2 regions of the Shewanella pealeana ATCC 700345 genome follow, and region 1 is predicted to be linked to the other one. Evidence: predicted binding sites of a transcription regulator. Region 1 holds the regulator's gene; the other holds the start of a gene.
What was found. The regulator NrdR, encoded in region 1, represses ribonucleotide reductase genes. The targets are predictions, from matches to a motif close to AAACACNANATNTNGTGTTT.
Positions count from the first base shown of each region.

Region 1 (3,425 bases):
CATGCTATATACAAACTGAGCCATGTTAGTTCTCTTTGACTGTGTTTTTGAATCGGGAATGGGGGCAATTCTACAAGATCCGTTGCAGAACTTAAATCTGAATTAGCACTGTTTAGCGCGAACATGTAGCCGAATTCTATCGAGTTCAAATGAGTCACTCTGTGTCCCGATTAACCCGTTTTACGAAACTCACTCATCTAGAAATGCAAGTAATTTCATGTTGTAAATGCTGGGATTGTGATCGAATGCGCTGTAGAATACCGCGCAACCCTATTACAAGACTTTACAGCTGGAGTGAGTAATGCTGAAAAAAGATATGAATATCGCGGATTATGATCCACAACTATTTGCAGCAATTGAAGATGAAACGCGCCGTCAAGAAGAGCACATCGAACTTATTGCTTCAGAAAACTACTGTAGTCCTCGCGTAATCGAAGCACAAGGTACTCAGCTTACTAACAAGTATGCTGAAGGCTACCCAGGTAAGCGTTACTATGGTGGTTGTGAGCATGTAGATATTGTTGAAGAGTTAGCAATTTCTCGTGCTAAAGAACTATTTGGCGCGACTTATGCCAACGTTCAGCCACACTCAGGCTCTCAAGCTAACGCAGCCGTATTTATGGCACTACTTCAAGGCGGCGACACGGTTCTAGGTATGAGCCTAGCACACGGTGGTCACCTAACTCACGGCTCTCACGTGAGCTTTTCAGGCAAACTATACAACGCAGTTCAGTATGGTATCGACGAAACAACAGGCCAGATTGACTACGCCGAAGTTGAGCGTCTAGCCGTTGAGCACAAGCCAAAGATGATCATCGCAGGTTTCAGTGCCTACTCAGGTATCATCGACTGGGGTAAGTTCCGCGAAATCGCTGACAAAGTTGGCGCATACCTATTCGTTGATATGGCGCACGTTGCAGGTCTTGTTGCTGCAGGTATCTATCCAAACCCAATGCCACACGCGCACGTTGTAACAACAACGACTCATAAGACGCTAGCTGGTCCACGTGGCGGTTTGATCCTTTCATCAATCAATGATGAAGATATCTACAAGAAGCTAAACTCTGCAGTATTTCCAGGCGGCCAAGGCGGTCCTTTGATGCACGTTATTGCTGCTAAAGCAGTTGCATTTAAAGAAGCCCTAGACCCAGAGTTCACGACTTATCAAGAGCAAGTAGTTGTTAACGCAAAGGCAATGGCTCGTACGTTTATCGAACGTGGCTATAATGTAGTTTCTGGTGGTACTGATAACCACCTATTCTTGCTTGATTTGATCAGTAAAGACATCACAGGTAAAGATGCTGACGCGGCCCTAGGCAACGCTAACATCACAGTGAACAAGAACTCAGTACCGAACGATCCACGTTCACCATTTGTGACTTCAGGTCTACGTATCGGTTCTCCTGCAATCACGCGTCGTGGTTTTGGTGAGGAAGAGAGCGTGCAGTTAACTCACTGGATGTGTGATGTACTGGATGATATTTCAGATCTAGCCGTTAGCGAGCGCGTTAAAGGACAGGTTCTGGAATTGTGCGCTAAGTTCCCTGTTTACGGTTAACCTTAAGCGTTAAATAAGTTAGACTCCAATGGCCGCATCTATGCGGCCATTTTTGTATGTAAAGAACATACTTTCTGAGTTTTTAAGTCGTACCAATCACATTTTAATATTTGTCAAAGGTGACATGATTAATAGGTTAGGTATAAATCCAGTGAGTCGTAACATTTTTTTCTAAACGGAGGCTAAATGCATTGTCCATTTTGCAGCGCAACTGACACAAAAGTGATTGATTCGCGATTAGTCGCTGACGGCCATCAGGTGCGTCGACGTAGAGAGTGTGTTCAGTGCCACGAACGTTTTACCACTTTCGAAGGGGCCGAGCTTGTGATGCCTCGTGTGGTGAAACAAGATGGCAGTCGCCAGCCGTTCGATGAAGAGAAGCTGCGCGGCGGTATGTTAAGAGCCGTAGAGAAAAGACCTGTCTCTATGGATCAAATTGAGCAGGCATTGACTAAGATTAAGTCGACTTTGCGCGCCACCGGTGAGCGTGAAGTGAAATCTGAAATGATTGGCAACTTGATGATGGACCAATTAGTTAACCTAGATAAGGTTGCCTATATTCGTTTCGCGTCTGTTTATCGTGCCTTTGAAGATGTTTCAGAGTTTGGTGAAGCGATCGCTAAACTGCAAAAATAAACTACGCAACCGGGGCTAAGCGCTGCGCCTAGCCCTTCATCAATCGAACAATCGGAATTGCCGCCAATATGTGGTCTATCGAAGACAGTCAAATGATGAGCCTTGCCATTGAATTGGCACAAAAGGGCATGTACACCACTCGTCCAAATCCTAGCGTGGGGAGTGTTATCGTTAAAGACGGTGAGATCGTTGGTGAGGGCTACCATATTCGAGCCGGCGGTCCTCATGCGGAAGTTTACGCCTTGAATATGGCGGGCAGTGACGCTAAAGGCGCCACCGCCTACGTAACACTTGAACCTTGTAGCCATTACGGTCGTACGCCACCTTGCGCCAAGGCGTTAATCGAACACGGCGTCAGCCGAGTGGTTATTGCGGTGACCGACCCGAATCCTGAAGTCTCTGGCCGTGGTATTGCTATGTTGCGGGATGCGGGTATTCGAGTCGATGTTGGGCTGATGACCGAAGAAGCTAAGCAGGTCAACCTAGGCTTTTTAAAGCGTATGGAAAAAGGCCTGCCTTGGGTGACAGTTAAACTTGCCGCCAGTCTCGATGGCAAAACGGCCTTGTCTAACGGCGTATCCAAGTGGATTACCGGCCCTGAAGCCCGCCGTGATGTACAGCGTCTTCGTGCTCGCCATTGCGCTTTAGTCACTGGCGTTGAAACCATACTTGCCGATGACCCCAGTTTAAATGTGCGTCACAGTGAGTTAGGCTCACTTGCAAGTCAACTCGCCCCAGCCGAAATTCACCAGCCACTTAGGGTGGTATTAGACAGTCAGGCGCGTTTAGGTCATGAATTAAACCTGTTTAAAATCGACAGTCCGATTTTACTGGTGTCGACTCAAGCTTATCCCGAGAGCGTGCAGGCCGCATGGCCGCCTCATGTGCAGAGTCAGGTATTAGCGGCGGTTGATTCACGTATCGACTTAAATGCGTTATTAAGCCTACTGGGTGAGAGTTGTAACTCTGTGTTGGTTGAAGCTGGTGCGACGCTTGCGGGGGCCTTTGTTAATCAAGGGCTAGCCGATGAGATTGTACTGTATCAGGCGATGAAGATTTTAGGCTCGCAAGGGCGAAACCTGCTGACACTTGATGATTTTCAAGCCATGTCAGAGGTGCCAAAGATTAACCTAATCGATGAGCGCAAAGTGGGGCCAGACACCCGCTTAACGTTAAGAGTGAGTAATTAATTTATGTTTACTGGGATTATTGAATCAGTCGGACACCTACG
Region 1 covers NC_009901.1:1,405,327-1,408,751, forward strand. Annotated here, with positions in the region: gene ettA (energy-dependent translational throttle protein EttA) at 1-24, opposite strand, end outside; gene glyA (serine hydroxymethyltransferase) at 302-1,558, shown strand; gene nrdR (transcriptional regulator NrdR) at 1,745-2,194, shown strand; gene ribD (bifunctional diaminohydroxyphosphoribosylaminopyrimidine deaminase/5-amino-6-(5-phosphoribosylamino)uracil reductase RibD) at 2,263-3,384, shown strand; gene SPEA_RS06075 (riboflavin synthase) at 3,388-3,425, shown strand, end outside.

Region 2 (3,425 bases), 1.8 Mb from region 1:
GAAACCTTTGCTGGTACAGCTAAACTCACCGGTATAGCCACAGTCATAACACTCATCGATTGGTGTATTCGTGCCGTAGTAAGGCACTCGACTGTAGCTGTAATCCCACACATCTTCTAACGCTTCAACGTTATTTTGCATGTTAGGGAACTCGCCGTAACAGATGAAGCCACCGTTAGCTAACTCTGGGTATGGCTGTTCAAAATCAATCTTGTCGTAAGGGTTAACTTGTTTCTCAACATCCAAGTGGAAGCTGTTGGTGTAGTAACCTTTAGCCGTTACGCCATCAACAACACCGAATACTTTAGTGTCTAGGGCGCAAAAACGGCTGCACAAGTTCTCACTTGGCGTGCTATACAAGCTAAATGCATAACCAGACTCTTTCTTCCAGTTTTCAGTTGCTCGCTTCATGTACTTAATCACTTCGATAGCTTTTTCACGCAGCATTTCGCTGTCGTAAACGTGCTCTTCGGTGCCATAGAGTGCATTGATAGTTTCATGAAGGCCAATATAACCCAGTGAAATTGACGCGCGGCCATTCTTAAAGATCTCAGAAATCTCATCATCGGCGCGCAGACGTACACCACAAGCCCCTTCCATATAAAGAATTGGCGCTACGCGAGCTTTAACCCCTTCTAGACGTGCGATACGTGTATCTAAGCCCTTACGAGCAATCAATAGACGTTGATCTAAGATGCGGTAGAACTCTGCCTCATCACCCTTAGCTTCTAGGGCAATACGTGGCAAGTTAAGACTGACAACACCTAGATTGTTACGGCCTTCGTGTACTAGCTCACCGTCTTGCTCGAAAGTACCTAAGAAGCTACGACAACCCATAGGCGTCTTAAATGAGCCTGTGACTCTTTCTACTTGTTCGTAGTTAAGAATATCAGGGTACATACGAGTCGTTGCACACTTAAGTGCTAACTGCTTGATGTCGTAGTTACAATCACCGGTTTTATGGTTAATACCATCACGGATAGCAAATACTAGCTTAGGGAATACCGCAGTCTTACGATTCTTACCAAGACCTGCGATACGTACTTTCATCATTGATTGTTGAATTAAGCGCGATTCCCAAGAGGTACCTAAACCAAATCCAAATGTCACAAATGGCGTTTGGCCATTCGCAGTATGCAGGGTGTTCACTTCATATTCGAGTGACTGGAATGCATCGTGACACTCTTTCTCGGTTTGCGCTGTCGCGAAAGCTTTGGCATCGGTAATGCCCCAAGTCAGTGCCACTTGGTAATGCTTGTCATAGCTCTTGGCAACAAACGGTGCTAGCACTTCGTCGATACGGTTGATGGTGGTACCGCCATAGATATGGCTCGCCACTTGAGCAATAATTTGCGCCGTTACGGCCGTCGCGGTAGAGATTGATTTTGGTGTTTCAATCTCGGCATTACCCATCTTAAAGCCTTGGGTCAACATGCCGCTTAAGTCGATAAGCATACAGTTAAACATTGGGAAGAATGGCGCGTAATCTAAGTCATGGTAATGGATCTCACCAGACTCGTGAGCAGCAACGACATCTTTTGGTAAGATGTGGCACTTAGCATAATGCTTAGCCACGATACCTGCTAACAGATCTCGCTGAGTCGGAATAACCTTAGAGTCCTTGTTGGCGTTCTCGTTTAACAAAGCTGCATTGCTTTGCTCAACCAGGCCACGGATCTCTTTGTTTAAGCGGCTGCTGACTTCGCGCTTAACGTCACGATCGTGACGGTATTCAATGTAGACACGTGCTAATGATTTATGTGGGCCTTCCATCAACAAGTTTTCAACTGAATCTTGTAGATCGTGAATGTTCACTTCCTCTAATTCAGCGACAGTTTGACTTACTTTTTCTGCAACTTGTTGGGCATATTCAGCGCACTCAATACCTACCGAGTTAGCAGCTGCTATCACGGCATCTTTAATCCTTGTTTCGTCAAAAGGCGTACGGTAACCATCCCGTTTAATAACCACTGGCATTGTTTAATTCCTCTTCAGCTCGCTCATCAAAGCAACACTATATATAGTGCTACTTTTTCAATAAATCACAATATGTGGCGCATTAAGCTATAAAACAGGAATAAGAACATTGATCCAGATCATGATTTTAAAAGAGGAAGACAATAAGAAAACAGTTCTGCCTACAAAGCCACTGATCTCAAATTATGGTCTTGACGGAGACTTAGAAGCGGGCTAGTGACAGGATAATTGAGGTATAAATTGTGGATAAATTTTGGCAATGAAAAGCCTTGTAAAATAACTGACGCCGCAACTTATTGGTTGCTTTGAAAAAGGGGCTGATAAATGCTCCATCTAAGCCGGTTTTTACAGAATATGTTGACCAAAGATTGAAATTTTTAAGGTGTAATAAAGAACAATAATTGCTAATGCTTGTTAGCGAGAGCGAGGTAGCTATTAAGCTGACCATTCTCCTGTTGATGCTCTCCCGTCATGGAAGTTAACTGCATCAATGCTTTAAGCCCTTTGTACTGGTCCACTTGCGTTTCGCTCAGCGATTTTTCCGAGTTTAACAGCTCAGTTATCTGGCTAGATACACGGTTAGCTTTTTGGGCAACCAAAGGGGACTGAGAAAAATCCATTGCCCCCATAACCCACTTAGCATCGTCAAGCATCTGTGCCAGCTTTTTATCGCCTTCACTATCACTCAAAGCCGAAGCTTGCTGGTCAATAAAGTCAGATAGAGATTGTTCATCGGCAGGAGGGAGCTCAAATCCACTATTCGATAAGCGATTGAGTTGCCCTTCGGAAAGAATGCCATCTTGGTACAGTCGTTGGATAAGTGAAGGCAGCTTGGCTGAGGTGAACTGGCCTCCTTTAAAGAAGTCATCAGCCATCGCTTCGATTTTCTGCGCTCTCTCGGCGCGGCCTGACAAGACTAAGGTATTGTCATTCTTAGTCAGCTCTGTCGCAGTTAGAGTCTGTTTGCCACTATTTGCTGTAATGTTTTCAGCATTGGCAACATTTGACTGTTCCCTATTAACGCCATAGGCGTCAGATAGCGTATTACTATTTACTGCATTGTTGATACTGCTAAGTAGGTTCATCGTCAAAAAGCCGGCGTTAACTGAATATAACCTTGTTAAAGCATTTAGTGTGCCGATTTATCAAGTTGAAAATCAACTGCCTATTTTTGCGTCAACTCATGGGTTAGCTCATAAGTTAAAGACAGGCACAAAGTTCTCAGTGACTCCACTTGCTCGTCGGTCATGTTGACCTTATCCAGCAAAGTTTGCTTTAGTGCCAAGGCTTCTAGCTTAAGCTTAAAACCGTCATCAGTCAGTACAATTACCTTTTTACGCTCATCGCTTTCATCGGCTAGACGCTGCAAAAAGCCTTTCGCTTCAAGCCGTTTAACAATGGGCGTTAAGGTGCCCATATCGAGCCGTGTGGATTTAGATATTTGTGTA
Region 2 covers NC_009901.1:3,188,054-3,191,478, forward strand. Annotated here, with positions in the region: gene nrdD (anaerobic ribonucleoside-triphosphate reductase) at 1-1,977, opposite strand, end outside; gene SPEA_RS13880 (hypothetical protein) at 2,382-3,062, opposite strand; gene SPEA_RS13885 (MarR family winged helix-turn-helix transcriptional regulator) at 3,143-3,425, opposite strand, start outside.
Region 2: the regulator NrdR is predicted to act here: its motif matches at 2,010-2,029, upstream of nrdD (anaerobic ribonucleoside-triphosphate reductase).